One region of the Streptosporangium sp. NPDC023615 genome, then DNA from elsewhere that is predicted to be linked to it. Evidence: predicted binding sites of a transcription regulator. Region 1 holds the regulator's gene; each other region holds the start of a gene.
The links. Region 1 encodes LexA, which represses DNA repair genes until DNA is damaged. Its sites were predicted from a motif close to TCGAACANNTGTTCGA; they were not measured.
Positions count from the first base shown of each region.

Region 1 (10,211 bases):
CATGGTCTCACGTGAGACGGGGGGGCTCGCAGGGAAACCGGAGAACGCCCCCCTGAACTGGAGCCCGGTGGGATCGGTCGGAGGATCCTGCATGGGCAGGCCGACCTCCAACGGGTCCGGGCCCCCCGGCTCTACTGAATATGCCACGGTTGAAAGAGTAAACGGGGGAGACATAGGAGGTCACAACAGGCGCACGGCCATCAGGTCCCGTCCGGCCCGCGACAGGGCGGAAACCCCTGTCCCGCCGGTCGGCACGGACCGCCGCCCGCTCCCCGACGCCATCGGACCGGTTTTCATCGGGCCACGAATATGCCTTGCGGGCTGCGATAGTCTTGGTCTATGCGTGCCGCGACCCTGCTTATCGGGCCGCATCGGCTTTCCCGTCCCTGAGCGCCCTGCCGATGCGGCTGCCCTCCGCGTGAGCGGAGGGTTTTTGTATTGGGCCGGACGGGTCGGGCCATCCACGCGGACACACCCCAAGGGAAGATTGACGTGAACGAACGAGCCGACATGCACAGCGACGATCAGCACTACGACCCGCAGGCCCTGCAGGTCAAGTGGCAGCGACGGTGGGAGGAGCTGGACCCCTTCCGGTCCTCCGACGACCCCGCCGACCCGCGTGAACGGCGCTACATGCTCGACATGTTCTCCTACCCCTCCGGCGACCTGCACATGGGACACGCCGAGGCGTTCGCCATCGGCGACGTCGTCTCCCGCTACTGGGTCCAGCGTGGTTACAACGTGCTGCATCCCGTCGGCTGGGACTCCTTCGGCCTGCCCGCCGAGAACGCCGCGATCAAGAACAACGCGCACCCGACGGAGTGGACCTACGCCAACATCGAGACGCAGGCCGGCTCCTACCGGCGCTACGCGATCTCCTTCGACTGGTCGAGCCGCCTGCACACCAGCGACGAGACGTACTACAGGTGGACGCAGTGGCTGTTCATCCGCTTCTTCGAGCGCGGCCTGGCCTACCGCAAGGGCGGCCTGGTCAACTGGTGTCCCAAGGACCAGACCGTGCTGGCCAACGAGCAGGTCAAGGACGGCAGGTGCGAGCGTTGCGGGGCCGAGGTCGTCCGCCGCGAGCTGACCCAGTGGTACTTCAAGATCACTGACTACGCCGACCGGCTGCTGGACGACATGGCCCAGCTGGAGGGCAACTGGCCCGAGCGCGTGCTGGCCATGCAGCGCAACTGGATCGGCCGCTCCGAGGGCGCCGACGTCGACTTCGTGATCGAGGGCCGGGACGAGCCGGTCACCGTCTACACGACCCGCCCCGACACCCTGTACGGGGCGACCTTCTTCGTGGTCGCCCCGGACGCGGCGCTGGCCGAGGAGATCGTCACCGACGAGCGGCGCGAGGCCTTCGAGGCGTACCGGGCCGCCGTGTCGAAGCTGTCGGACATCGACCGGCTGTCCACCGACAAGGAGAAGACCGGCGTCTTCCTGGGCCGGTACGCGATCAACCCGGTCAGCGGCGAGCGCATGCCGGTCTGGGCGGCCGACTACGTGCTGTCCGACTACGGCCACGGCGCCATCATGGCCGTGCCCGCGCACGACCAGCGTGACCTGGACTTCGCCCGCGCCTTCGACCTGCCGGTACGGGTGGTCGTGCACACCGGCCTGGCCGACCCGGGCGAGACCGGCCTGGCCACCGCCGGTGACGGCGCCATGGTCAACTCCGGCCCGCTGGACGGCCTGGCCAAGGCCGACGCGATCCGGAAGATCATCGAGGTGCTGGGCGAGCGCGGCACCGGCCGGTCGACGGTCAACTTCCGGCTGCGTGACTGGCTGCTGTCCCGTCAGCGCTTCTGGGGCTGTCCGATCCCGATCATCCACTGCGGTGACTGCGGTGAGGTCCCCGTCCCCGACGACCAGCTGCCGGTCACCCTGCCCGACCTGCGCGGCGAGGCCCTGGCGCCCAAGGGCGTCTCCCCGCTGGCCTCGGCGGAGGACTGGGTCAACGTCTCCTGCCCCAAGTGCGGGGGCGCGGCCAAGCGCGACACCGACACGATGGACACCTTCGTCGACTCCTCGTGGTACTTCCTGCGCTACGTCAACCCGTCCTACGAGGACGGCCCGTTCGACGTCGAGGGCGTGCGCAGGTGGGGCCCGGTCGACCAGTACGTCGGCGGCGTGGAGCACGCCGTGCTGCACCTGCTGTACTCCAGGTTCTTCACCAAGGTCCTGCACGACATGGGCATGGTCGACTTCGTCGAGCCGTTCACCCGCCTGCTGAACCAGGGGCAGGTCATCAACGAGGGCAAGGCGATGTCCAAGTCACTGGGCAACGGCGTCGACCTGGGCCGGCAGATCGACGCCTATGGTGTCGACGCGGTCCGGCTGACCGTCCTGTTCGCCGGTCCGCCCGAGGAGGACATCGACTGGGCCGACGTCTCCGCGGCGGCGTCGCAGAAGTTCCTGGCCCGCGCGTTCCGCGTCATGGCCGAGGCGGGTGCGGCGTCCGCCCCCGGCACCGACGTCACGGCCGGGGACGTGAACCTGCGCAGGACGGTCCACCGCACCGTCGACGAGGTCACCAGGCTGGTCGAGTCCCACCGCTTCAACGTCGCGGTGGCGCGCATGATGGAACTGACCAGCGCGGCCCGCAGGGCCATCGACTCCGGGCCCGGCGCCGCCGACCCGGCCGTCAGGGAGGCGGCCGAGGCCCTGGCGGTCATGCTCTCGCTGGTCGCGCCGTACGCGGCCGAGGAGGGCTGGGAGCGGCTGGGGCACACCGGCTCGGTCGCGCTGGCGGGCTGGCCGGTGGCCGACCCGGCGCTGCTGGTCCAGGACTCCGTCACCTGTGTCGTCCAGGTCGCGGGCAAGGTGCGCGACAGACTGGAGGTCTCCCCGGGGATCTCCGAGACCGACCTGGAGGAGCTGGCCCTGAACTCGGAGAAGATCAGGGCGTTCCTGTCGGGCACGCCGCGCAAGGTCATCGTCCGCGCGCCCAAGCTGGTCAACATCGTCCCCTGAGGCGGGACGTCCCCGAAGCGGGACGGCGCGCCCACGTCGGGTGTGCGCGCCGGTCACGGCCGAGACCGCGCCCCCGGCGGGGCGTGTCTCGGCCTCGACGCGACGTGTCCCGGCCTCAGGGCCACGTGTCCCGGCTCAGGGCCGCGTGTCTCCGTCCCCGGGGGGCGCCCTGTCCCGGGGGGTGCGCGCCGCCGGACCCGATGGGACCGGCCGAGAGGCCGGACAACGCCGATGGGCGGCATCCCCGGGGATGCCGCCCATCGGCGCGTGGTCTTCTCCACGGCGTGTCGTACTCCGTCGGCGCGTCCGCGTCCGCGTTCGCCCTCGTGTCCGTGCCGGCGTTCGTGCTCGGGTCCGCGTCCATGCCTGCGTCCATGCCTGCGTCCATGTTCACGCCCGGGGACGCGCTCGTGCCGACGCCGGACGATCGCTCGCCCGGCGTGTCGCGCGTGGACACGGGAGGAGCTTGGACACGGGAGGAGCGTGGTTCAGAGCTTGCGCAGAACCGCCACAACCTTGCCCAGCACGGTGGCCTCGTCACCGGGGATCGGGTCGTAGTTGGGGTTGTGCGGGACCAGCCAGACATGGCCGTCCCTGCGCTTGAAGGTCTTGACGGTGGCCTCTCCGTCGATCATCGCCGCGACCACGTCACCGTTGTCGGCCACGGGCTGCTGACGCACGACCACCCAGTCGCCGTTGGCGATGGCCGCCTCGATCATCGAGTCACCGGTCACCTGGAGCAGGAAGAGCGTGCCCTCGCCGACGAGCTGCTTGGGCAGGGCGAAGACGTCCTCGATGCTCTCCTCGGCGAGGATCGGGCCACCGGCGGCGATGCGGCCGACGAGCGGAACGTACGCGGCGGTCGGGCGGCTGACCGGCGTCTCGTCCTGGTCGGAGTCGGGGTCCACCCAGAGCACGGGCTCACCGGGAAGGCGAACCTCCAGGGCACGGGGACGGTGCGGGTCACGACGCAGATAGCCCTTGCGCTGCAAAGCCGTCAACTGGTGCGACACGCTGGAGGTGCTGGTGAGCTGCACGGCCTCACCGATCTCCCGCATGGACGGCGGGTAGCCGCGCTGCTGCACGGAGTCACGGATCACCTCGAGGATCTTCCGCTGCCTGGGGGTGAGGCCAAGGGAGTCACGCCTTCGCACCGCCAGGTCGCTGACGGCCGAACCGTTCTCGTCGTGCTGGCTCATACGAACTCCTCGCCTCCCGATCTGTGTCGAACACGTCGCTCACAGCGACCATATCTCGACCCAAGATCATACTCAAACAATTGTTCGAATGTCCTCGATATCGGCCACGCCGTGGTGTACAACATCGTACGGGAGTTCGATCGACATCGTGTTCGATTCGCCGATCTTTCTTCGACACGTGTTCGGCCAGGTCGAGGGGATGGGGGTCACCATGAAACCGACCACGACGACACCGCGATCCACGTCCGCGCCACAACCCCGGACGGCTCGGCGGTCCCCGGGTGCCCCGGGTGCCCCGGGTGCCCCGCGCCTGCGGCTCGTGCCGCCGCCGAGGCCGGAGCCGGATCCCGGCCGGGAGGCGGGGCCGGTCCCGGGGATCGGCCCGGCCCCGAAGATCGGGCCGGGCCGGGACGCCGGGCCGGCGCGAAGGGCGCGGCCCGGCCGGGAGGCGGGGCCGGTGCGCGAGCCGGGCCGCGGCGGAGCTCGCCGGGAAGCCGGCCGGGCCGACGGGTCCCGGTCGGCGGAGGCCCCCCGGCCCGGTTCCTCCCGTTCGGACGTCTCCCGTTCGGACGTCTCCCGTTCGGGCGTTCCCCGGCAGGGTGCTCCCCGGCAGGGTGCTCCCCGGCAGGGCGCTCCCCGGCAGGGTGCCCGGCGGCCGGGAGCCTCCCGGTCGGGCGTCCCCGGGGCGACGGCTCGGGGGGCCGCCCCGGTCCGGTCCGGAGCGCCCCGGCCCGTCCCGTCCCGGTCGGGCACCCCGGCGTCCGTCCCGCCCCGGCCCGCCTCTTCCCGGCCCGCCTCTTCGCGGTCCGGCGGATCTCGGTCCGGTGGGCCCCGCCCCGGCGCGTCCGGAAGCGGCGCTCTCCGGCGGGGCGCCCCCCGCTCCGGGGCGGTCCGGCGGCCGCTCCGGCTCACCCGGCGGGGCAGGATCGTGGCGGCGGTGGCGCTGGTGTTGTTCGCCCTGGGGATGCTCTGGATCGGCGGTCGCATCGACGTGGCCTCGGCGGGCGAGCGGGCCGCCGAGCGCGCCGGAGGGCAGGTTCACTCCCGGATCACGGCGTACGCCGGTGACACGCCGTGGCGGCCCGTGCGGCCGCCCAGGTAGACGGGCCCCCGACGGGCCCCGGCGGGCCCTTCGGCTCGGCTTCCGGTCCGGCGCCGGGCTCGATCTTCTCCGGAGCCCGCTGCCGCGGGGGAGCGCCGCCGGGCGCGCGGTCTCACCGCGCGCCCGGGACGCGGGTGAGGCGAGTGACGCGCGAGGCGGGGGCGCTTCCGGCCGACCGGCGACACGCCGGGGAATAACGGCTGATCAGCGACTTCGCGCCGCAAGGTCCTTTCAACTTGCGTTCATGGTCGCGCACTTCTACGGTTGGAACCACAACATCTAGTGGCTGCACCTCAACACTTCACCATAGATTGTGTTTCCATTACCGCCTCTCGACTGATCGGGAGGTGTGCGCGAGCGTATTCCCGCGCGTGTCATGGGGCGGGTGAGGTGAGTGAGCCGCTTCGGCAGGTCAGGAAGGCGGCACACGTGCACTGTCCGTTCTGTCGTCATCCTGACACCCGGGTCATCGACAGCCGTTCCACCGAGGACGGCGGCGCGATCCGCCGCAGGCGCACCTGCCCGGAGTGCGGGCGCAGGTTCACCACGCAGGAGACCGTACTGCTCATGGTGAGCAAGCGCAGCGGCGTGACCGAACCGTTCTTCAGGGACAAGGTGATCGCCGGGGTCCGGCGGGCGTGCCAGGGGCGGTCCGTCGGCGAGGACGCCCTGGCGCAGCTGGGCCAGCGCGTCGAGGAGAGCATCCGGGCCACCGGGTGCGCCGAGATCGCGGCCCACGAGGTCGGGCTGGCCATCCTGGGCCCGCTCCGCGAACTGGACGAGGTGGCGTACCTGCGATTCGCCTCCGTCTACCGCGGATTCGAGACCCTGGCCGACTTCGAGGCCGAGATCGAGCAGCTCCGGGCGGAGCGCTCCGCCGAACAGAAGTGAGACAGACCCCGGCGCCGGGGGTTGGGACGGCGCGTTGGTGTGGTCCGATTCGCGGGCTCTGCGGAGCCCCAGGAGGGGGAAAGTCATGACGGAGACCGTCAGCGGCACAGTGGCACGCGGGGGTAAGCGTCCGCGCAAGGGCCTGAAGATGAAGCGGATCTTCACCACCCCGGGCGTGCATCCCTACGACGAGCTGACCTGGGAGCGCCGCGACGTCGTCATGACCAACTGGCGCGACGGCTCGGTCAACTTCGAGCAGCGCGACGTCGAGTTCCCCCGTTCCTGGTCGGTCAACGCCGCCAACATCGTGACCACCAAGTACTTCCGCGGCGCGGTCGGCACCCCGCAGCGCGAGTGGAGCCTCAAGCAGCTCGTCGACCGGGTGGTCGGCGTCTACACCAGGACGGCGGTCGAGCACGGCTACTTCGCCACCGACGAGGACGCCGAGATCTTCGACCACGAGCTCAAGCACGCCCTGGTCAACCAGGTCTTCAGCTTCAACTCGCCGGTCTGGTTCAACGTCGGCACCGCCTCGCCCCAGCAGGTGAGCGCCTGCTTCATCCTGGCCGTCGACGACCAGATGGAGTCCATCCTCGACTGGTACAAGGAAGAGGGTGTGATCTTCAAGGGCGGTTCGGGCTCCGGCGTGAACCTCTCCCGGATCCGCTCCTCCAAGGAACTGCTCTCCAGCGGCGGCACCGCCAGCGGCCCGGTCTCCTTCATGCGCGGCGCGGACGCCTCCGCGGGCACCATCAAGTCCGGGGGCGCGACCCGCCGGGCCGCCAAGATGGTCGTCCTCGACGTCGACCACCCCGACATCGAGGAGTTCGTCGAGACCAAGGCCCGCGAGGAGGACAAGGTCCGCGCCCTGCGCGACGCCGGGTTCGACATGGACCTGGGCGGCAAGGACATCGTCTCCGTCCAGTACCAGAACGCCAACAACTCCGTGCGCGTCTCCGACGAGTTCATGCGCGCGGTGGAGAAGGGCGAGGAGTTCGGCCTGCGCGCCCGCCTCACCGGCGAGGTCATCGAGACCGTCGACGCCCGGGACCTGTTCCGCAAGATGGCCAAGGCCGCCTGGGAGTGCGCCGACCCCGGCGTCCAGTACGACGACACGATCAACGACTGGCACACCAGCCCCGAGACGGGCCGCATCACCGCCAGCAACCCCTGCTCGGAGTACCTGCACCTGGACAACTCCTCGTGCAACCTGGCCAGCATCAACCTGCTGAAGTTCCTGAAGGACGACGACACCTTCGACATCGAGAACTTCGTGAAGGTCACCGAGCTGATCATCACCGCGATGGACGTCTCCATCACCTTCGCCGACTTCCCCACCGAGAAGATCGACCAGACCACCCGGGCCTACCGCCAGCTCGGCATCGGCTACGCCAACCTCGGCGCGCTGCTCATGGCCACCGGCCACGCCTACGACTCCGACGGCGGCCGCGCCGTGGCCGGGGCCATCACCTCGCTGATGACCGGCGCCTCCTACCGCCGCAGCGCCGAGCTGGCCGCGGCCGTGGGCCCGTACGACGGCTACGCCCGCAACGCCGAGGCGCACAAGCGGGTCATGCGCAAGCACAACGAGGCCAACGACGCGCTGCGCACCTTCGAGGAGATGGACGGTTCCATCCACCGCGAGGCCTCCCGGCAGTGGGCCGAGTGCCTCAGGCTCGGTGAGCGCAACGGTTACCGCAACGCGCAGGCCTCGCTGCTCGCCCCCACCGGCACCATCGGCCTGATGATGGACTGCGACACCACCGGCATCGAGCCCGACCTGGCCCTGGTCAAGTTCAAGAAGCTCGTCGGCGGCGGCTCCATGCAGATCGTCAACCAGACGATCCCGCGCGCCCTCCGGCAGCTCGGCTACCAGGAGGAGCAGGTCGAGGCGATCGTCGAGTACATCGCCGAGCACGGCCACGTGGTCGACGCCCCAGGCCTGCGCCGCGAGCACTACGAGGTGTTCGACTGCGCCATGGGCGAGCGCGCGATCGCCCCCATGGGCCACGTCCGGATGATGGCCGCGGCCCAGCCGTTCCTGTCCGGCGCCATCTCCAAGACCGTCAACCTGCCCGAGACCGCGACGATCGAGGACATCGAGCAGGTCTACATGCAGGGCTGGAAGCTCGGCCTCAAGGCCCTGGCGGTCTACCGCGACAACTGCAAGGTCGGCCAGCCGCTGTCGGCCTCGGGCCGCAAGACCGAGGACAGGAAGGCCGAGGAGAAGGCGGCCGTCGCGGCCGAGCCGGAGATCAAGGTCGTGGAGATCAGCCGGCCGACCCGCCGCCGGATGCCGAACCAGCGCCCCAGCACCACCACCCGCTTCACCGTGGGCGGGGCCAAGGGGTACATGACCGCCTCCTCCTACCCCGACGACGGCCTCGGCGAGGTCTTCCTGAAGATGTCCAAGCAGGGCTCGACCCTCGCCGGCGTCATGGACGCCTTCTCGGTGGCGATCTCCATCGGCCTGCAGTACGGGGTGCCGCTGGAGACGTACGTGGGCAAGTTCGTCAACATGCGCTTCGACCCGGCCGGCATGACCGACGACCCGGACGTGCGCATCGCGGCCTCGGTGATGGACTACATCTTCCGCCGCCTGGCCCTGGACCACCTGCCCTACGACGACCGCGCCGCGCTCGGCATCTTCTCCGCCTCCGAGCGCGCCGCCCAGCAGCGCGGTGAGGACCCGGCGCCGATCCAGACCGAGGCGGTCATCGCCGAGCTCGCCACGTCGGCCCCGATCGAGGAGCCGCAGGTCCGTCCCGAGACCGAGGCGGTGCCCGTGGAGACCCCGCGCCGGGGCGGCTCCCTGGAGTCGCACGAGGGCCGCACCGCCGACGCGCCGCTCTGCATGACCTGCGGCACCACGATGCGCCCCGCCGGAAGCTGCTACGTCTGCGAGGGCTGCGGCTCCACCAGCGGCTGCAGCTGATCCCGAACGGGACGAACGGGCGAGCAGGTGCGCGAGACCTGCTCGCCCCCATCGATGCGACTCGGGCACGCACCCCCTGGAGCGGTCGTGTCCCGGCCGGCATGAGGCTGATCGACTGGATATGTCGGATGTGCCTTGCCTTGCGGGTTTTCGATTGCGGGCCGCCGACCGGGGTAGTCGGCCCGAGGCCGTCGTACCGCCGACCGGGACGACGGGCGCCGGGCCTTGGGCCGGGCGTCCGCCGTGACGCGGGCAATGAGGTCACGCGGGTGCGGGAGCCCGCGTGACACCACCGCCGCCGCGGTACGAACACGCTTCGAGGAAAGGTGAGAACGTGTCAAGCAACTCTGGACAGACCGGTTCCCAGGCGGCGTCGGCCGCCGCCGAGACGCTGAACGACTCCGACTCGACGAAGAAGGAGAAGTCGGCCGCGGCCAGCGCGCTGTCGCAGGCTCCGCAGAGCCAGGGGGAGACCGGTTCCGAGGCGGCGTCGGCCGCCGCGAAGACGCTGAACGACTCCGGCTCGACCAAGAAGGAGAAGTCGGCCGCGGCCAGCGCGCTGTCACAGACGCCGTCGGACTCCGACGACAAGTAGACGTCCGCGGTCTCCGGCCGGGAACGGACATCGGCGGCCCCGGTCGCGAGTGGAGGTCCGTGGCTCCGGCGAGGAGACGTCGGCGGAGAGGCGACGGCGGGCCGTCCGGGATCACCCCCCGGCCGGCCCGCCGTTCATGTGGGTGGTGACACTCTCCGAGGCGCACACCGGCGGGCGGGAAAAGGGCCGCGAGAACCCGCGGCCGGTCCGCCGGGCTCACCGGGTGCGTCGGATCCGTCCGGCCCGGTCAGGTCCGCCGGGTCCGCCGCGGTCAGGGGTCAGGGGCAGGGGTCAGCGGGCGGGCAGCCGGTTGACGGCGTGGTCGCCGCTGCCCCACAGGTACTGGACGGCGTACGAGCGCCAGGGCCGCCAGGCGGCGGCGCGGCCGGTGAGCGCGGCCGGGGTGACGGGAAGGCCCGCCCGATGGGCGGCGGCGCGGACCCCCAGGTCGGTGGGGAGGAAGGCGTCCGGATCGCCGAGGGCGCGCATCGCGATGGTCTCGACGGTCCA
Region 1 covers NZ_JBFABE010000054.1:21,071-31,281, reverse strand. Annotated here, with positions in the region: gene leuS (leucine--tRNA ligase) at 511-2,979, shown strand; gene lexA (transcriptional repressor LexA) at 3,468-4,178, opposite strand; gene AB0G16_RS28865 (hypothetical protein) at 5,116-5,280, shown strand; gene nrdR (transcriptional regulator NrdR) at 5,710-6,171, shown strand; gene AB0G16_RS28855 (vitamin B12-dependent ribonucleotide reductase) at 6,257-9,106, shown strand; gene AB0G16_RS28850 (hypothetical protein) at 9,441-9,701, shown strand; gene AB0G16_RS28845 (AlkA N-terminal domain-containing protein) at 9,993-10,211, opposite strand, start outside.

Region 2 (10,211 bases), on a different contig from region 1:
AGATGCCGGTGCCGTTCACCCGGTCCCGGATGATGTTCACGGCGAGGTTGAGGCTCTCGTCGGTGGGAGGGCCTCCGGTGGCCGTGACGGGCTGCAGCGTCACTGTCGTGCCGCCGGCGAGGTCGAGGCCGTACTCGGGGGTGTACGCCTTGTTGAGGAGCATCACCCCGCCCATGGCGAGAATGATCGCCAGGAGGAGCAGGAGCATGCGCCCCGGTCTGCTCTGGCTGCTGGTCGGTCGGGCCACTGGTCGTCAGTTCTTTCGGCTATAGGGGACGGGTGGGGATGCTGCTCACGGTTTCCTGCTCGTCGAGTCCTGGTCCTCGCCGCGCTGCCCGGCGGTCCTCGGCACGTCCTGGACGACCGGGTCGGCCGGGTCGGCGGTGCCGAGCGTGCCGGTGGTGCCGGTGGTGTCGGTGATGTCGACGGCCTTGAGGTCGTCCTCGGCGTCGTCGACGGGGACCAGGACGCGGCCGATCGCCGCCTTGACCCAGCGGGTCTCGACGCCGGGGGCGATCTCCAGGATCACGTCGTCGGCGTCGATGGCCACCACGGTCGCGAACAGGCCCGTCGTGGTCATCACGCCGGTGCCCGGCGTGAGGCTGTTCTGCATCGCGGCCTGCTCCTGCTGCCGCTTGCGCTGCGGGCGGATGAGCAGGAAGTAGAACACCACGACCATGAGAGCGATCATGATCAAACTCGAATAGCTGTCGCCCACGGGGCCGCTCCCTCTCTTGAGAATGGCCGGCTGAAGCCGGACGTCTTGTACGGCCACGCCACTCAGCACGTCAGCCTACACAGCCGACCAAGCCTAGGAGTTTAGGCGAGCTGTTAGGAGCGCGGCAACGAGGAGACGTTCCGGCGCGCAGGGAAGTTCCCGTTTCGATACCGTCGTCATCGACCTGTGATCGATTCCGTGCGTGTTCCCCACGGTTCCCACGCTATATCTTTCCCGGCTGGTCTCCCAGGTCCACGAGGAACGAGGCGCCGAAGGCGTCCGGCGGCGGGGTCAGCCCCAGATGGGTCCAGGCGGCGGCGGTCGCGACCCGGCCGCGGGGGGTGCGGGCCAGCAGTCCCTGGCGCACCAGGAACGGCTCGGCCACCACCTCCACCGTCTCCGGCTCCTCCCCCACCGCCACCGCCAGCGTCGACAGCCCCACCGGTCCGCCGCCGAACCTGCGCAGCAGCGCCCCGAGCACCGCCCGGTCCAGCCGGTCGAGCCCTTCGGCGTCGACCTCGTAGAGGTTGAGCGCGGCCGAGGCGACGTCCCTGGTCACCACGCCGCCGGCGCGCACCTCGGCGAAGTCGCGGACCCGGCGCAGCAGGCGGTTGGCGATACGGGGCGTGCCGCGCGAGCGCCCGGCGATCTCGTGGGCCGCGTCGCCGGGCAGGGTGACGCCCAGCAGGCGGGAGGAGCGGTGCAGCACCTGCTCCAGCTCGGCGACCCCGTAGAAGTCCATGTGCGCGACGAAGCCGAAGCGGTCGCGCAGCGGCGCGGGCAGCATGCCGGCCCGGGTGGTGGCCCCGACCAGGGTGAACGGGGCGATCTCCAGGGGGATGGCGGTCGCCCCGGGCCCCTTGCCCACCACGATGTCGACGCGGAAGTCCTCCATGGCGAGGTAGAGCATCTCCTCGGCGGGCCTGGCCATCCGGTGGATCTCGTCGATGAACAGGACCTCGCCCTCCGAGAGGGTCGACAGGATCGCCGCGAGGTCGCCGGCCCGCTCCAGGGCGGGCCCCGAGGTGATCCGGAGCGGCACCGAGAGCTCGGTCGCGATGATCATGGAGAGGGTCGTCTTGCCGAGCCCGGGGCCGCCGCTCATCAGCACGTGGTCCGGCGGCCGGTTGCGCCGCAGCGCGCTCTGCAGCACCAGTGAGAGCTGCTCGCGCACCCGCGCCTGGCCGATGAACTCGTCCAGCCGCTTGGGCCGCAGCGCCGCCTCGATGTTCTGCTCGTCGCCCTCGGCGTCCGGCGACACCAGATCCCGCTCGCTCACGCCCGCCCGCCTTCCCTCGTCGCCCGCAGGACCCTCATCGCACGCTCAGCATCCGCAGGGCGGCCTTGAGCAGCGCCGCGACCTGCGGGGTGCGGCCCTCGGCCAGCGCGGTGTCGGCCTGGGGCGCGACCGCGGCGACGGCCTCGTCGGCGTCACGGGCCGAGTAGCCGAGCCCGACCAGGCCGGAGTGGACCTGGTCGCGCCAGGCGGGCACCGGGGCGTCGCCGTTGAGGGCGGCGGTGACGGCCTCCTCGGGGGTGCCGAGCTTGTCCTTGAGGTCGACGATGATCCGCTGGGCGCCCTTGGGTCCCACCCCGGGCACCCTGGTCAGCGCCTTGACGTCGGCGGCGGCCACGGCCACCCGGAGCGCGTTGGGCGTGTGCACCGCCAGCATCGCCAGCGCGACCTTGGGGCCGACCCCGCTGGCCGCCTGGAGCATCTCGAAGATGCCGCGCTCGTCGTCGGTGGCGAACCCGAAGAGCGTCAGCGACTCCTCGCGGACCACCAGCGAGGTGGCCAGCCTGGCCTCCTCGCCCTGCCGCAGCGCCGCCAGCGTCGCCGGGGTGCAGTACACCCGGACGCCGACGCCCCCGACCTCGACGACCGCCCCGTCGGGCGCGATCGCGGTCACCTGTCCCCGCACCGAGGCGATCACTTCGTGGTTCCTCTCGAGTATCCGGCCCGGCCCCGGCCGCGGAAGTAGGCGGCGGCGGTCGTTCCCCCAGGGGCGTCCGCTTCCCCCGAGGCGTCCGCGATCCTGCCGGCGGCCCTCTCCGCGGCCTGGGCCAGCCTGTTCTGGGCACCGCCCCGCCAGACGTGGCAGATCGCCAGGGCGAGCGCGTCGGCGGCGTCGGCGGGCTTGGGCATGGCGTCCAGCCGGAGCAGGCGGGTGACCATCGTGCCGACCTGCCGCTTGTCGGCCGTGCCGCTGCCGGTGATCGCGGCCTTGACCTCGGAGGGCGTGTGCAGCGCCACCGGCAGCCCCCTGCGGGAGGCGCACAGGATGGCCACCGCCGAGGCCTGCGCGGTGCCCATCACGGTCCTGAGGTTGTGCTGCGCGAAGACCCGCTCCACGGCCACCGCGTCGGGCCTGAGCTCGTCGAGCCACCGCTCGATGCCGGCCTCGATCGCCACCAGCCGGGCGCCGATCTCGTCGTCGGCGGGCGTGCGGACCACCCCGACCTTGACCAGGCTCAGCGGCGCCCCGGGGCGCCCCTCGACCGCGCCGAGCCCGCATCGGGTAAGCCCGGGATCGACCCCCATCACCCGCAGCTCGGGCACCCGCACCGACACGCCTCCGCTCGCCGAACACCTGTTCGGTGGCAGACTCTACCGCCTGGAGGCCCGCCGCGCACGGCTCTCGCGGCCCCGCCGGGGTGTCATCGGGATCGATCCCGTACGGGGTGACGCGGGGAAGATCACGTCCCGGGACGTCCGGGGAGTCAGGGGAGTCACGGGGGACCCGTGGGTGCCGGGCACCGCGCGGTGCGCCCGCGTGGGGGCACCGCGCGGGCCGGTCAGAGGTGCTGGGTGGCGGGGTCGACGTCCCGGGCGCGGCCGACCCGGTCGCGGAGCCGGTCCAGGCGGTTCATCACCGGCGTGGCCGAGATGCCGTGCACGACCAGGGAGGCCACCACGGTGAAGGCGACCACCGCCCAGAGCTCCTCGGCCGGTACGCCGAAGTCGGCCTGGCCGAGGGCGTAGGCGAGGTAGAACAGCGAGCCGATGCCCCGGATGCCGAAGAACGCGGTCGCGATGCGCTCGCGCGGCCCGGCCCTGCCGCCCAGCTCGGCCAGCCAGCCGGTCAGCGGGCGGATCACCAGGATCAGCAGCAGGCCGACGGCGGCGCCCCGCCAGGTGAGCGCGTTCAGCCCGCCGAGCGCGATGAAGCCGCCGAGCAGGACGATCAGCCAGGCCGTGAACAGCCGCTCGATCTGCTCGATGAAGCCGTGCAGCACCCCGTTGTAGCCGTGGTGACGTTCGGCGGCCCTGATCGTGCAGGCGGTCACGAACACCGCGATGAAGCCGTACCCGTGCACCAGCTCGGTCAGGCCGTAGGCCAGGAACGTCGCGGCCAGCGCCACGAACCCGTCGCGGTGCTCGGCCAGGCGGAGGTCGGAGGCGCGGGCACGGAAGAAGAGCCGTCCCAGCAGCTTGCCCATCAGCAGGCCGCCCACCACGCCGGCGCCGCACCGGTAGAGCACGTCCACCAGCGCCCACTCGCCCAGCCAGCCGGCGCCCCCGCTGACGGCCAGCGCGATCGCGGCGTACACCAGGGGGAAGGCCAGGCCGTCGTTGAGACCGGCCTCGGAGGTGAGGGTGAAGCGGACCTCGTCGTCGTCCTTCTGCGCGACGTCGTCCTTCCCCGACTCCTCGTCGCCCCCCGACTCCTCGTCGTCCCCCGGCTCCTCGGCCTTCTCCGAGCCGACGGGCCTCTCCGGCTCCTCCGGCTCCTCCGGCTTCCCGGAGTTCCCCGGCTTGCCAGGGTTCTCGGCCTCCTCGGCCTCCTCGGCCTTCTCCGAGTCGACGGGCTCGCCGACCTGCACGTCGGAGGCGAGCACCGGGTCGGTCGGCGCGAGCACGGCGCCCAGCAGCAGCGCCGCCGCCAGCGGCCAGCCGAGCAGGCCGTACGCGGCGGCGGCCACGCCGATGACGGTCAGCGGGAGCGTCCAGCCCAGCAGGCGCCAGGTCGAGGACCAGGAGCGCCGGCCGAAGGGACGGTTGATGGCCAGCCCGGCGCCCATCAGGGAGATCAGCACGCAGATCTCGGTGGCGTGCTCGACCAGGGCCCGGTGGGCGATCGGGTCGGCGTCGGGAAGGTCCAGCGGCAGGACGTACAGCAGTACGCCGCACAGCAGGCATGCCAGCGGGAGGGAGAAGGGACGTCGGTTCAGGAGCTGCGGCAGCGTGGCCGCGAGCAGGGCGGCGACACCCGCCACGGCGAAAATCAGATCAGGATTGCCCATCGTTCGCGTGATATGCCCCTGACCAGAAGGACAAACATCGCAGACAATATAAGATCAACCGAAAATCACCGTGAGGGGGCCGTCAGGCGTCCAGCTTCTCCATGACCTCGTCGGAGACGTCGAAGTTGGCCCAGACGTTCTGGACGTCGTCGCTGTCCTCCAGGGCGTCGATCAGCCTGAAGACCTTGCGGGCGCCGTCCTCGTCGAGGGGGACGTTCAACGTCGGCATGAAACCGGACTCGGCCGAGTCGTAGTCGATCCCGGCGTCCTGCAGGGCCTTGCGGACCGGGACGAGGTCGGTGGCCTCGGAGACCACCTCGAACTGGTCGCCCAGGTCGTTGACCTCCTCGGCGCCGGCGTCGAGCACCGCCGACAGCACGTCGTCCTCGCCCAGCTCACCCTTGGGGACGAGCACGACGCCCTTGCGGTTGAACATGTAGGACACCGAGCCGGGGTCGGCCAGCGAGCCGCCGTTGCGGGTCAGCGCGACGCGGACCTCGGAGGCCGCGCGGTTGCGGTTGTCGGTCAGGCACTCGATCAGCACCGCGACGCCACCGGGGGCGTACCCCTCGTACATGATCGTCTGCCAGTCGGCGCCGCCGGCCTCCAGGCCGCCGCCGCGCTTGCGGGCGCGCTCGATGTTGTCGATCGGCACCGAGTTCTTGCGCGCCTTGGTGATGGCGTCGTAGAGCGTCGGGTTACCGTCGGGGTCGGGGCCGCCCGTCCGTGCCGCCACCTCGATGTTCTTGATGAGCTTGGCGAACAGCTTGCCGCGCTTGGAGTCGAGCGCGGCCTTCTTGTGCTTCGTCGTCGCCCATTTGGAGTGGCCGGACATCGCCTAGAGCTCCCTCACCATCTCAGCGAAATATGAATGCACGCCGACATCCCCGGTGATCTCCGGGTGGAAGGACGTGGCGAGCAGCGGTCCCTGACGGACCGCGACGATCCTATCCCCAGGTTCGGCCAGCGCCAGCACTTCGACCTCCGAACCCACGGATTCCACCCAGGGGGCGCGGATGAAGACCGCCCGCATCTCCCCCCGGCCGGCGAAGTCGACGTCGGCCTCGAAGGAGTCGACCTGGCGGCCGAAGGCGTTGCGGCGGACGACCATGTCGATGCCGCCGATCGTCTGCTGGCCCTCGATCCCGTCCTCGATCCGGTCGGCCAACATGATCATCCCGGCGCAGGAGCCGTAGGCGGGCATGCCGGCCTTGATCCGCATGCGGAGCGGCTCGAGCAGCTCGAAGGTCTCGGCGAGCTTCCACATCGTGGTGGACTCCCCGCCCGGGACGACGAGGCCGTCGACCGCCTCCAGCTCCCCGGGGCGCCGCACCGCGACCGCGCGGGCGCCCACCGCCTCCAGGGCGCGCATGTGCTCGCGCACGTCGCCTTGGAGCGCGAACACGCCGATCGTGGGGGCGTTGGTCACCGGTGGTCCTTCCCGAGCGGGTGGGTGCCTCTTCAGGGTATGACCACCACCCGGATCATCCCAAAACAACTTCTTCCCGCCGGACGCGGAGGGAACGGCCCGGGGCGTGCCCACGGCCGCCGGGCCGGCTCCGGCGCTGTTCGCGTGTCCGCCGGGGGCCGGCGGGCACGCGACCGGCTCGTGCCTGGCCCGCCTACCAGCCGCGCTCGGCCAGCCGGTGCGGGGCCGGGATCTCGTCGACGTTGATCCCCACCATGGCCTCGCCCAGGCCGCGGGAGACCTTGGCGATGACGTCGGGGTCGTCGTGGAAGGTGGTGGCCTTGACGATCGCGGAGGCCCGCTCGGCCGGGTTGCCGGACTTGAAGATGCCCGAACCGACGAACACGCCCTCGGCGCCGAGCTGCATCATCATCGCGGCGTCGGCCGGGGTGGCGATGCCCCCGGCGGTGAACAGCACCACCGGCAGCTTGCCGGCCCTGGCGACCTCGGCGACCAGCTCGTACGGGGCCTGGAGCTCCTTGGCCGCGACGAACAGCTCGTCCTCGGGCAGCGAGGAGAGCCGCTTGATCTCGCCGCGGATCTTGCGCATGTGCATGGTGGCGTTGGAGACGTCGCCGGTGCCCGCCTCACCCTTGGAGCGGATCATCGCCGCGCCCTCGGTGATGCGGCGCAGCGCCTCGCCCAGGTTGGTCGCGCCGCAGACGAAGGGCACGGTGAACCGCCACTTGTCGATGTGGTTGGCGTAGTCGGCCGGGGTGAGCACCTCGGACTCGTCGATGTAGTCGACGCCGAGCGACTGCAGGACCTGGGCCTCGACGAAGTGGCCGATGCGCGCCTTGGCCATGACCGGGATCGAGACGGCGGCGATGATGCCGTCGATCATGTCGGGGTCGCTCATCCGGGAGACGCCGCCCTGGGCACGGATGTCGGCGGGCACCCGCTCGAGGGCCATGACGGCGACGGCGCCGGCGTCCTCGGCGATCTTGGCCTGCTCGGCGTTCACGACGTCCATGATGACGCCGCCCTTGAGCATCTCTGCCATGCCGCGCTTGACCCGGGCGGTTCCGGTGACGGTGGTCTCGCTGACTTCGGGCGTGCTGCTGGACACGGGCTCTACCTCACGACGTCTGGCTGCGGGTCACGGGCCGTCCCGGGGGACGGCCGCTGTCGTCTCCATCGTAGGCGCAGGGCGGGCTCTCCCCTCACACGCCACCTTGTCACTCTCGACGCGTCCCGTTGGACACCATGTAAGGGGCGCGGGTCAGGGGATGACGGGCTTGGCGGAGGCCAGCACGACCCACACCTGACCGGGGGCGAAGTTCATCGGATCCCCGGCCTCGGTGGTGAAGACCGTGCCGTCCTTCTCCGAGGGCCGTGACCAGCGGGCCTTGAACGCCCGGCCGTCGCGGAGCACGACGGCCCTGCCCTTGCCGGTGGTGTGCACCAGCGGGGTGTAGCTCTGGTTCTTGTCGTGGAACTGCGAGCGCTCGGTCCTGGTGTACTGGACGACGATCGTGGGGGCGCCGAGCTGGCCGCCCTCGGCGGCGACGTTCTTCTTGCCGTCCTGCCAGATCAGCCATCTGCCCGCGGCCTGGGACCAGACGAACCCGAAGCGCGCCGCCGGGTAGCGCACGGTGTAGGCCTTGCGCGGCGTGCCCCCTTCCGGGGCGTCCCCGAAGGTGAACCCGATGTCCTTGGCCTTGGTCGCCTTGGGCGCCCCGGCCAGCAGCCGCTTGGTCTCGGCGAAGAGGTTGTAGGGGGCGAAGCGCCCGGGCTGGCGGAAGTAGGCGCCCGGCTGGCTGCTGTCGGAGACGTCGAACAGCGGCGCCTCGGCGATGAAGGGGAGCATCTTGGTCTGCGCGCCCGAGTAGGCGAAGGCGGGCCTGCCGAACTGCGGGACGATGTGCAGGTCGGAGATCCGGGCGCTGCGGACCGGGCCGACCTTGGCCGGGAGCTTCGAGGAGAAGATCGCCATCAGCCGGGTCAGGCCCGCCTCGACCTGCTCGACGTAGACGATGTCCGCGCTCTTCAGGCCGAGCTGCGGCTTGCCCGCCGCGGTGTTCTCGATCTTCACCGCGACCACCGGCCTGCGGGCCGCGCCCGGCATGCCGGTGAAGGGGTGCGTCGGCCCGGGCTCGGGGGTCGGGGTCGCGCTGGGTTCACCGGTCGCGCCCTGGGCGTTGCCCGCCGGGGCCGGATCGTCGGACGAGCAGGCGGCGGCCGGCGCCAGCAGCGCGACTCCCGCCACCACGGCGGTGATCATCCGGGGCACCCGCACGACGCGTCTCCTCCAGCTAGGCCACTCGGCACGAACGCCAAGAGCCTACCGGTGTCCGACTTGTCAGATACTCCGGTTCATGCGCTCCTTAATCGGCATATATGGGCTATTCGGCGGCGAGGGCGGTGGGGGGCGCGTCGTCGATCTCGAAGAATTCCGGATAGGCGGTGTGCCCGGCCAGCCGCAGCGTGCGGGCCAGCCAGCGGCGCTGCGCCGTACGGGTCACGCCCACCGCGTTGTTGTAGAACCGGCGGGCGTAGAGCACCTTCGCCACCGCGGCGCCCAGCTCCTCCAGCAAGTCGGACCCGGCCCGGGTGCCGGCCAGCCGGTCCCGGAAGCGCTCCTGGTCCACGACGGCCCGCAGGGTGCGCGACAGGTCGCTCTCGGCGTGCTCGCGCTCCTCGGGACCGGCGGTGCGGGCCTCGTGGGCGGCGGCGGCCAGCACCAGGCTGGTCGCCGGGTCCAGCATCCGGGAGGCCGCCAGCTCCAGGCTGACGGCCGTGCGCCGCACCAGCGCGGCGTCCAGCGACTCGCGGGCCAGCTCCAGCCGGATGTGCAGCCGGTCCAGCCGGCCGGCCCGCCAGGAGACGTAGACGGCGAGGAGCACGACGAGCGCGCCCACCACCAGGATCGTCGTCGTCACACCCGGCCGTCCCCTTCGGCCGCCGTGCCGACCAGGGCGGCGCTCCCGGTGCTCCCGGTGCTCCCGGTGCTCCCGGTGCTCCCGCCCCCGACGATCCCGCCGATCCCGTCCGCCGCCTCGGACCCGTCCGCCCCGCCGGCCGCCGCGACCCGGTCGGCCCGGTCGGCCCGGTCACCCTGGTCGCCCTGGTCGCCTTCGTCGTCCTCCTCGACCCCGGCCGTGCTCGCCGTGCTCGCGACGGTCTCGTAGACCCGCAGCACGTCGCGGGCGACCGTCGACCAGTCGTACTTGCGCACCGCCCGCCGGGCCTCCCCCGAGAGCGTGGCCCGCCGCGCGGGGTCGTCCAGCAGGGCCGCGGCCTCGCGGGCCAGCGACGCCGCGTCGCCCGTGGTGAACAGCGCCCCGGCCCGGCCCCCGTCGAGCACCTTGGCGAAGGCCGGGATGTCGCTCGCCAGGATCGCCGCCCCCGCCGACATGGCCTCGGTCAGCACGATGCCGAAGCTCTCCCCGCCCAGGTTGGGCGCGCAGAAGACGTCCACCGTGTGGTAGGCGCGGACCTTGTCCTCCTCGCTGACCATGCCGAGCAGGCCGATCCGGTCGTGGAAGGCGGCCGGGACCCGCTCCAGCACCTCGGCGGCGTCGCCGGGCCCGGCCAGCAGCAGGCGCAGCGCCGGCCGTTCGGCGGCCAGCAGGGCGAACGCCTCCAGCAGCACCGGCAGGCCCTTGCGCGGCTCGTCCATCCGGCCCAGGAAGCCGATCACCTCGCCCTCGTCCCAGCCGGGCAGCGGCTCGCCCTCGGCGTAGCGGCCGACCGCCACCCCGTTGGGGATGAGCACGGCGTCGCCGCCCATGAACTCGACCAGGGTCTTCCTGGCCGCGTCGGAGACCGCGATCCTGC
Region 2 covers NZ_JBFABE010000027.1:37,172-47,382, reverse strand. Annotated here, with positions in the region: gene secD (protein translocase subunit SecD) at 1-208, opposite strand, end outside; gene yajC (preprotein translocase subunit YajC) at 293-718, opposite strand; gene ruvB (Holliday junction branch migration DNA helicase RuvB) at 942-1,997, opposite strand; gene ruvA (Holliday junction branch migration protein RuvA) at 2,032-2,652, opposite strand; gene ruvC (crossover junction endodeoxyribonuclease RuvC) at 2,649-3,269, opposite strand; gene AB0G16_RS20185 (cation:proton antiporter) at 3,515-4,963, opposite strand; gene AB0G16_RS20180 (YebC/PmpR family DNA-binding transcriptional regulator) at 5,046-5,798, opposite strand; gene pdxT (pyridoxal 5'-phosphate synthase glutaminase subunit PdxT) at 5,802-6,392, opposite strand; gene pdxS (pyridoxal 5'-phosphate synthase lyase subunit PdxS) at 6,586-7,500, opposite strand; gene AB0G16_RS20165 (DUF3048 domain-containing protein) at 7,654-8,670, opposite strand; gene AB0G16_RS20160 (hypothetical protein) at 8,777-9,313, opposite strand; partial or broken gene AB0G16_RS20155 (glycosyltransferase family 4 protein) at 9,547-10,211, opposite strand, start outside.
Region 2: a site for LexA is predicted at 3,302-3,317, ahead of ruvC (crossover junction endodeoxyribonuclease RuvC). Genes of this name have one in related genera too.

Region 3 (10,211 bases), on a different contig from region 1:
CGTGGTCACCAAGATCCGGGAGCTGGTCACCGCCAAGAAGCTCCAGGGCATCTCCGACCTCAAGGACCTCAGCGACCGGCACAAGGGCCTCAGCCTGGTCATCGAGATCAAGAACGGCTTCATCCCCGAGGCCGTGCTGGAGGAGCTCTACCGGCTCACGCCGATGGAGGAGACCTTCGGCATCAACAACGTGGCGCTGGTCGACGGCCAGCCGCGCACGCTGGGCCTTCGCGAGCTTCTCCAGGTCTACGTCGACCACCGCATCGACGTGGTCCGCCGCCGCTCGCTGTACCGCAGGCGCAGGCGCGAGGAGCGCCTGCACCTCGTCGAGGGCCTCATCGTGGCCCTGCTCAACATCGACGAGGTCATCGGAGTGATCCGCTCCTCGGACGACTCCGCCCAGGCCCGCGAGCGCCTGCGGGAGGTCTTCGACCTGTCGGAGATCCAGGCCAACTACATCCTGGACACCCCGCTGCGCCGGCTGACCCGCTACGACAAGCTGGAGCTGGACCGGGAGAGCGAGACCCTGCGCGACGAGATCGCCGAGCTGACCGCGATCCTGTCCTCCGACGACCGGCTGCGCAAGGTCGTCTCCGACGAGCTGGCCCAGGTCTCCAAGACCTACGGCACCCCGCGCCGCACGGTGCTGCTGGAGGCATCCGGGGTGACCAGGAACGTCTCGGTCCCGCTGGAGGTGGCCGACGACCCGTGCCTGGTGCTGTTCTCCTCCACCGGTCTGCTGGCCCGCACGCACGACGACTCCCCGCTGGCCGCCGACGGCGACCGCTCGGCCCACGACGTGCTGCTCTCCGCCGTGCGGAGCACGGTCAGGGGTGAGGTGGGCGTGGTCACCAACCAGGGGCGGATGATCCGGGTCCAGGTGGTCGACCTGCCCACACTGCCCCGCTCGGCCAACCCGCCCTCGCTGTCGGGCGGCCATCCCGTCGCGGAGTACGTCACCTTCAACCCCGGCGAGACGGTCGTCGGGCTCGGCTCCCTCGATCCCGACGGGCCCGGCCTGGCGCTGGGCACGGCCCAGGGCGTGGTCAAGAGGGTCGTGCCGGACTATCCCGCCAACCGCGACGACTTCGAGGTCATCGGCCTCAAGGAGGGTGACAGCGTGGTCGGCGCGGTGGAGCTGACCAGCGAGGAGGACGACCTGGTCTTCATCACCTCCGAGGCCCAGTTGCTGCGCTATCCCGCCTCGGTCGTCCGGCCGCAGGGCCGGCCGGCGGGCGGCATGGCCGGCATCCGGCTGGACGGCGGAGCCACGGTGATCTGGTTCGGCGCGGTCGATCCCACCCGTGAGTCGCGGGTCGTGACGATCGCCGGTTCGTCGACCGCGCTGCCCGGCACCCAGGTCGGCGGGGCCAAGATCTCCGACTTCGCCGAGTACCCGGCCAAGGGCCGGGGCACCGGCGGCGTCCGCGTGCAGCGCTTCCTCAAGGGCGAGGACGTCCTGCTGCTCGCCTGGGCGGGGCCGGCCCCGGTCCGCGCCGCCTCGGCCGTGGGCAAGCCCGTGCCGCTCCCCGAGGAGCTGGGCCGCCGCGACGGCTCGGGGCTCCGGCTCACCCACACCGTCTCGGCCGTGGGCGGCGCCCTCGGCGCGGGCGGGCCCCGGGAGTCCCGCGAGGAGCGCTCCGGCTCACCCGCTCCCGCCGGGGACTGACCGTCCGGGCCCGCGGGAGGCGGGCCTTCCGCTCCGGCCGGAGAGCGATCTCCCGGTCCGGCCGGAGCGAACCCTCCGCAGCCGCCGGGGGCCTTCGCGACCCGCCGGGGGTGGGACCTTCGGGATTCGCCGGCGGTGGGACCTCCCGGGAACCGCCGAGGACGGCACCTTCAGGACCTACCGGTGGTAGGTCCTCCGTTCCGCCGGGGGCAGGGTCCTTCGGTTCCGCCGGAGGGTGAGGCCCTTCCCGTCCCGCCGGTGGCCGGGCCTTCCGTGTTCCGCCGGAAGGCCCACCGCCGGTCCGCGCCCCTCGGGGCGGCCGTCCCCGTGCCCGTCCCGGGTCCGCCGGCTCGGCGCGGCTTCCGGTCGGCTCGGCGCGGCTGTCCGAGGACGGGCTCGGCCGAAAAGGCCGTGGAAAGCGACACAGGGCCGTCCGGAGCGGCCCCGGACGGCCCTGAGATCCCTCAGGACGGTCAATCCACGCAGAAGCAGAACGGATGCCCGGCGGGGTCGAGAAAGACCCGGAAATCCCCCTCTCCGTCCTCCTCCTGCTCGGCCGGCTGGTGGGAGTGCTTGACCGCTCCCAGCTCCAGGGCGACCTTCTCGGCCTCGTCGAGGTCATCGACGGTCAGGTCCAGGTGGAACTGCTGCGGCCTCTCGTTGCCCGGCCAGTCGGGCGGCCGGTGGTCGGGGGCGAGCTGGAAGCAGAGCCGTCCGGGACCGTCGCCGGTGACCACCACCCAGTCGTCCCGGCTGTCGTCGACCTTCCAGCCCAGCAGGGCACCGTAGAAGTCGGCCAGCCGCTTGGGGTCCGGGCAGTCCAGAACGATAGACCTGAATTGCGCGATGCTCACACTTCCTCCTGCTTCGGCATCGACGAGATGTTCGATACTTCTACCGGAAACCTCGGCGGTGTCCAGCCGCCCGGTCCCGGTGGGCGCCGGGCGCTCCGGCCCGCTCCGGCCGGTCACGCCCCCGGCCCGGCTTCGTGTTTCCCCGGCGCACCACCTCAAACCCGGTGTCGTACCCGGGTGATCGCTCCGGCCCGGGGTCCACGCCCGCGAAAGGCTCCCGTGAACGCGGTGAACGCGGTGAACGCGACGGTCGCGGCGGGCACGAGGGTCACGACGGGCTCGGCGCGTTCGGTCGCGGGCGTCCGGCCGGGTGGTGTGGTGGGGCATTCGATCGCCGGCCTCAGGTGAGCGCGCCCTGGAGCGCGAACCGGATCGCCATCAGCAACTGCCAGGGCTCACCCGCCTCCCAGAAGCGGACGACCTTGGCGACCCGGTCCGTCGGGCCGAAGGCGCCGTCCCCGTCGGGGCCGAAGCATCCCGCCTCCACCAGGAGCCGTATGAACGGATCGTCGTCCTCCAGGGATCGGGTGTAGACCGCCGCGTCGAGCAGGGCCAGTGCCGAGCGCGCGTTGCGCCCCCCGTCCCTGGCCTCGACCCGGTCCAGCTTGCGTCTGCCCTGGTCACGGAGATAGTCGGCCAGCGATTCGGTCCTGCGCATTACCTCTCCACACTCGTCGGACGTCGGGTGACGACATCATCACCGGAAGTGACGGGCGATGGTGGGATCTTGGTCAAGTCGTCACTCGATACAGGCCCGGAAACAATCGTGAAACGGGAATGAAGCATCATTGATCCGTTGATTCCAACGACCGAGGGATGCGTACGTGAGTGACTTCGACGACCTGCTGGCCGCCAACGAGGAGTTCTCCGCCACGTTCACCGACGCCGAGCTGACCGGTAAGGCCGCGCGCGGTCTCGCGGTGGTCACCTGCATGGACTCGCGCATCGATCCGCTGGGGGTGTTCGGCCTCAAGCCGGGCGACGCCAAGATCCTTCGCAATGCCGGCGCCCGGGTGACCGACGACGTGCTGCGTACACTCGTCCTGGCCGTCAACCTGCTGGCGGTGGAACGGGTGATGGTCATGCCGCACACCGACTGTGGCATGACCAAGGTCACCGACGACGAGGTGCACGCGATCGCCGCCCGGCGCGGGGTCGACACCCGCAGCCTGGACTTCCACACCGTCCCCGACCAGGACGCGGCGCTGCGTCACGACCTCACCCGGATCAGGACCAGCCCGTTCCTCCCGGCCGGCATGCCGGTGGGCGGGGCGATCTACGACGTGCGCACCGGAAAGCTGATGCCGATCGACGTCTGAGGCACCGGCGCCGGGACCCGGCGTCCGCCCGTCCGGGGCGGGGCGCCGGGTCTACGCGTCGATGTGGTCGCGGTCGACCTCGGCGGCGCTGCCGACGATGAACTCCCGGCGGGGGGCCACGTCGCTGCCCATCAGGAGGGCGAAGATGCGCTCGGCCTCCTCGATGTCCTGGATGCGGACCCGGCGCAGGGTGCGGTGCCGGGGCTCCATGGTCGTCTCGGCCAGCTGGTCGGCGTCCATCTCCCCCAGGCCCTTGTAGCGCTGGATCGGGTCCTTCCAGCGCTTGCCCCGCTTCTCCAGGCCGCGCAGCACGCGCTGCAGCTCGGCGTCGGAGTAGCAGTAGACGTACCTGTCCCCGCGGCCGGGGTTGGTGACCTCGATCCGGTGCAGCGGCGGCACGGCCGCGAAGACCCGCCCCGCCTCGACCATCGGCCTCATGTAGCGGTGGAACAGGGTCAGCAGCAGGCAGCGGATGTGCGCCCCGTCGACGTCGGCGTCGGCCATCAGGATGACCTTGCCGTACCGGGCGGCCTTGATGTCGAAGGAGCGGCCGGATCCCGCGCCGATGACCTGGATGATCGCGGCGCACTCGGCGTTCTTGAGCATGTCCGCGACCGAGGCCTTCTGCACGTTCAGGATCTTGCCCCGGATCGGCAGCAGCGCCTGGAACTCCGAGTCGCGGGCCGCGCGGGCGGTGCCCAGGGCCGAGTCGCCCTCGACGATGAACAGCTCGCTGCGGTCCACCTCGTCGCTTCGGCAGTCGACCAGCTTGGCCGGGAGCGCCGAGTTCTCCAGGGCGGTCTTGCGGCGCTGGTTGTCGCGGTGCTCACGGGCGGCGATGCGGGCCTTGGCCGCCGCGACGATCTTCTCCAGGACCGCGCGGAGCTGGAGCTTGGCGTTGCGCGGCGGGTTGGCGAGCAGTTCCTTGAGCTCGCGCGAGACGACGTGGGCGACGATCCGGGAGGCCGCGGAGGTGCCCAGGACCTCCTTGGTCTGTCCCTCGAACTGCGGCTCGGGCACCCGGACGGTCACCACCGCGGTGAGCCCCTCCATGATGTCCTCCCGGGTGACCGGGGCGTCGCCGTTCTTGAGCAGCCGGGTCTCGCGCAGCTGCTCGTTCAGCGTGCGGACGAGCGCGCGCTCGAAACCGTTGACGTGGGTGCCGCCCTTGGGGGTGGCGATCACGTTGACGAAGGAGCGGACGGTGTTGTCGTAGCCCTTGCCCCAGCGCACCGCCACGTCCACGGTGAGCTCGCGCTGGACCTCGGTCGGGGTCATGTGCCCCAGGTCGTCGAGGACCGGGACGGTCTCGTGGAAGTGGCCCGTGCCCTGCAGGCGGAGCACGTCGCAGACGGGCTCGTCGCGGGCGAGGAACTCGGTGAACTCCGAGATCCCGCCGTCGAAGCGGAACTCCTCCTCGACGGGCTCCTCGCCGCGGCTGTCGCGCACGGACAGGGTCAGGCCCGGCACCAGGAACGCGGTCTGGCGGAGGCGGACGTGGATCTCGTCGAGGGAGACCTCGGCCTCGGGCAGGAAGATCTGGTGGTCGACCCAGAAGCGCACCCGGGTGCCGGTGACGTTCCTCGCGGCCGGGCCGCCGTCGCGGAGCCCGGACTTCTTCTTGAACTTCGCCTTGGGCCCGTCGCCGTCGAAGACGCCCGGCACGCCCCTGCGGAAACTGATCTCGTGGATCCTGCCGCCCCGGTCGACCTCGACGTCCAGCCGCGAGGACAGGGCGTTGACGACGGAGGCGCCGACGCCGTGCAGGCCGCCCGAGGCGCCGTAGGAGCCGCCGCCGAACTTCCCGCCGGCGTGCAGCTTCGTGTAGACGAGCTCGACGCCCGCCAGGCCGCTCTTGGGCTCGACGTCCACCGGGATGCCCCGGCCGTTGTCGCGGACCTCGATCGAGCCGTCGGCGTGCAGCTCGACCTCGATGCGGGTGCAGTGGCCCGCCAGGGCCTCGTCGACCCCGTTGTCCACGATCTCCCAGAGGCAGTGCATGAGACCGCGGCTGTCGGTGGAGCCGATGTACATGCCCGGACGTTTGCGGACGGCTTCCAGACCCTCCAGCACCGACAGGTGGCGGGCCGTATAACCCGTCTCCGCGCTAACTGCGGTCACGCCCCACTCCCCGTCTGTCGAACACGTGTGCGCAGCTTACCGTTCTTCGCGCGGGAGCGGGTACAGGTCCGCCCCTCGGCGGGCGCCGGTGTCACGTCCGGCGTGGTCATCGTCACTGTCGGTCACTTTCCGCTCTGGGCGTAGCAGGGGGTCGGTTGGGAACGTTCGTATCGGGTTAGATGTTCTCTCAAGTGACTGCGCCAGATCCTCCACCTCAGGGGATGACCTGAAAGGCGATACGTGACTGGAACCCTCGCCCCCGCCAAGCAGCTGACCGCTGCGGACCGCTGTGACCGGTGTGGCGCCCAGGCTTACATCCGCGCGACCCTGCCCGTAGGTGGGGAGCTGCTCTTCTGCGCCCACCACGGGCGTCAGCACGTGGCAGTGCTGAGAGACAAGGGCGCCATCATCCAGGATGAGTCCGCGCGTCTCAGCGACACCTCGGCACCGGCAGGCAACGACGAACGGTAACCCAACGGACGGGGTCATCATCGGACCCGGTAGTGATATCGGCCCGTCACCGTGAAGCCATGACGCTCGTAGAGCGTCCTGGCAGCGGTGTTCGACTCCACCACGACTAAATATGCCCGCTGTGTGCCCTGTTCCCGCCGCTCTCGCGCGTGCGAGAGCAGGGCACGCAACACCCTCGTCCCATGTCCGCGACGCCGCTCCCGCGGCAGCACGGCCATGGAGTAGATCCCGAACCACTCGCCCTGCCTGACGCCTCGTCCCACGGCCTCGCGGCCGAACGAGGCGTACGTGGCGGGCACTCCGGTGAGGATGCGCGCGGCCGTCTCCAGGCCGTCGGCGCCGCTCCTGCCGTCCACGCTCCACCAGGTGTCCAGCCAGGCCCGTGAGGGCGCCTCGGCGAACTCGATCCCGGACTCCCGGGCCCCGCCCTGCGGCAGGCCCGCGGTCATGACCAGTGTGGGGTCCACCGTCCGGTAGCCGCGCGCCTCCAGCATCGCGTCCAGGCCCGGCGTGGCGCCACCTCCGATCGAGAAGGCGCACGGCAGGCCCCGATCGGCGTAGAACCCCTCCGCCCGCTCCACGGCCGCCCGGAGATCGTCCTGCTCACCGAGCGGCAGGACGGAGTTCGCCCGTTTGGTCACCCCGCCCGAGGCGCGCAGGACCCAGCCGTCCACGTCCACACGGTGGATCGCGGGCCATGCCTGGTCGACCAGCCGGTCGAAGCCCCCATCGATCATGATGAAGGATCCTAACCCCCCGGTCGCCGCACTATGCTCGGCAACCGTGCTGATTCTGCTGCCACCGTCCGAGGGAAAGGCCTCGTGCGGTGACGGCCCGGCCCTTGAGCCGGCCCGGCTGAGCTTTCCCGCCCTCACCCCGGCCAGGCAGGACGTGCTGGAGGCGCTCACCGCCCTGTGCGAGCGGGAGGTGGCCGCGGAGGTGCTCGGACTGTCCCCGGGAACGGCCGGCGAGATCGCCAGGAACCTGCTCCTGCGGACCGCGCCCACCCTGGCCGCGGCCGACCTGTACACCGGGGTGCTCTACGACAACCTCGGCCTGGCCTCGCTCTCCCCGGAGGCGGCGGCCCGGGCGGCGGAGAGCCTGGTGATCTTCTCCGGCCTGTGGGGCGTGTTGCGGATCGGTGACCGCGTGCCGCCCTACCGGCTGTCCATGGCGGTGCGGCTGCCTCCGCTCGGCGGGCTGGGCGCCTTCTGGCGCCCGCGGATCACCCCCCTGCTCGACGCCGAGCCGGGACTGGTGGTGGACCTGCGCTCCAGCACCTACGCCGCGGCCTGGCGGCCGGGCGCCAGGGGGGTGGCGGTACGGGTGCTCCGGCAGGGCAAGGTGGTCAGCCACATGGCCAAGGCCACTCGCGGGGTGATCGCCCGCTCCCTGCTGGAGGGGGGCGTGGCCCCCGAGAGCCCCGAGGAGCTCGCGAAGGCGCTGGACCATCTCGGCCACTCGGTCGCCCTCGGCGCGGCACCCGCGAAGGGCGGGTCCTGGACGCTCGACGTCATGGTGTGACCCCCGGGCCTACCGGGCCTACCGCCGGCACGTCGTCGGCCGTCACACCCGCGTCGACGCCCGGTGGACGCCCGAAGGCCCGCGCCGGGCGGCGCGGGCCTTCGGGTCTCACGGATCGGATCGTGCCGGGTCGCCCCTAGTCGAGGTAGTCGCGCAGGACCTGCGACCGGGACGGGTGGCGGAGCTTGGACATGGTCTTGGACTCGATCTGCCGGATGCGCTCGCGCGTCACCCCGTAGACCTTGCCGATCTCGTCCAGCGTCTTCGGCTGGCCGTCGGTCAGGCCGAAGCGCATCGAGACCACGCCCGCCTCGCGCTCGGACAGCGTGTCCAGAACGGAGTGGAGCTGCTCCTGCAGGAGCGTGAAGCTGACCGCGTCGGCCGGGACGATGGCCTCGGAGTCCTCGATGAGGTCGCCGAACTCGCTGTCGCCCTCCTCACCCAGCGGGGTGTGCAGGGAGATCGGCTCCCGCCCGTACTTCTGGACCTCGACGACCTTCTCGGGGGTCATGTCGAGCTCGCGGGCCAGCTCCTCCGGGGTGGGCTCGCGCCCGAGGTCCTGGAGCATCTGCCGCTGGACGCGGGCCAGCTTGTTGATCACTTCGACCATGTGGACCGGGATGCGGATGGTCCGCGCCTGGTCCGCCATGGCCCGGGTGATCGCCTGCCGGATCCACCAGGTGGCGTACGTGGAGAACTTGTAGCCCTTGGTGTAGTCGAACTTCTCGACGGCGCGGATCAGGCCCAGGTTGCCCTCCTGGATCAGGTCCAGGAAGAGCATGCCGCGGCCGGTGTAGCGCTTGGCCAGCGAGACCACCAGGCGGAGGTTGGCCTCCAGCAGGTGGTTCTTGGCCCGGCGGCCGTCCTCGGCGATCCACTCCAGCTCGGCCCGGACGTCCACCGGCAGCTTCTCGCCGTCGGTGCCGAGCTGCTCCTCGGCGAACAGGCCCGCCTCGATGCGCTTGGCGAGCTCGACCTCCTGCTCGGCGTTGAGCAGGGGGACCTTGCCGATCTGCTTGAGATAGTCCTTGACCGGGTCGGCGGTGGCGCCGGCGGCGGCCACCTGGGGCACCGGGGCGTCGTCGTCGTCGTCGGTGAGGATGAGGACCTCGTCCTCGTTCACCTCGACGGCCTCGACCTTGGGCTCCTCCTCGACCTCGGCCTCGGCTTCCACCTCGACCTCCGCCTCGGCTTCCACCTCCACCTCGACCTCGACCTCGACCTCGGCCACGGCCTCCAGGTCGAAGTCCTCGATCTCGACGTCCTCGAGGTCGATGACCTCGTCGTCCTCACCGGCGGGCGGCTTGGGGGCGGCGGTCGCGGGGGCCGCCTGGGCGGCGGCGGGCGCGGCCTTCCTGGGCGGAGCCGGCACCGGCTTCTTGGCCGCGGGCGCGGCCTTCTTGGGCGGAGCCGGGACCGGCTTCTTCGCGACGGGCGCGGGCTCGGAGCCGCTGACGACCGCGGTGACGGTCTCCGGCTGCTCCTTGGCCGCCGCCGTGGCGGTCTTGGTCTTCTTGTTGACGGCCGGAGCGGCAGGGGCCGTGCGGGGCTTCTTGGCGGGGCGGGACTGCTTCTTGGGACCCGCGGAGTCCTCGGCGGTCAGCCGTACGGTGATGCCCTCTTTGCTGAGGCTTCGCAGGATTCCAGCGACCTGCGCCATCGGAATGTCCGCTTCCTCGACGGCCTTGCGGACATCCTCGGACTCGAGGAACCCCTGCGAGCGCCCCCGCTCCATCAGCTGCTGAATGACGGGCTCGTTCAGCTCGGATGGCTTCGAGCGAGTCGAACTTGCAGGCGACACGAACACCTCTCGAAGGAAAGCGTGACGAGAATGGATCCAGATGCCCGATCAGTGGCGTTTTAACCCCTGATCGTGATTAGCGAGGTCGCGCGAGCCGCGACGCACCTGTCCAGCATTGTGGCATGACACCGTGATCCATACGGCCGCCTCCTGGCGGTTGCCCTCCACCCTAGGCCGACCAAGAGAGTAGTGCGTACGGAAGCGAGGCACCGATACCCGAAAGCAACCGTTATGACTGTTTCATTCAGTCACTCTTCGTGGCTGGAGGAACGTGGATCGCGAGCACCGTGACGTCGTCATCCTGCTCATACCCGGACAACATCCGATCGACGAGGAAGTCCAGCAACATGTGGGGGCTTCCCACCACCTCGGGCGGCGCTTCGGTCACAACAGAGCAAAGATCCGCGAGCCCGGCGTCCAGCCCGCGCTTGCGGTTCTCCACCAGGCCGTCC
Region 3 covers NZ_JBFABE010000025.1:77,197-87,407, forward strand. Annotated here, with positions in the region: gene AB0G16_RS19465 (DNA topoisomerase IV subunit A) at 1-1,669, shown strand, start outside; gene AB0G16_RS19470 (VOC family protein) at 2,143-2,523, opposite strand; gene AB0G16_RS19475 (hypothetical protein) at 2,864-3,181, opposite strand; gene AB0G16_RS19480 (carbonic anhydrase) at 3,348-3,842, shown strand; gene AB0G16_RS19485 (DNA topoisomerase IV subunit B) at 3,894-5,963, opposite strand; gene AB0G16_RS19490 (hypothetical protein) at 6,204-6,434, shown strand; gene AB0G16_RS19495 (GNAT family N-acetyltransferase) at 6,452-7,171, opposite strand; gene AB0G16_RS19500 (peroxide stress protein YaaA) at 7,218-7,958, shown strand; gene AB0G16_RS19505 (RNA polymerase sigma factor) at 8,095-9,759, opposite strand; gene AB0G16_RS19510 (SpoIIE family protein phosphatase) at 10,004-10,211, opposite strand, start outside.
Region 3: a site for LexA is predicted at 5,981-5,996, ahead of AB0G16_RS19485 (DNA topoisomerase IV subunit B). Genes of this name have one in related genera too.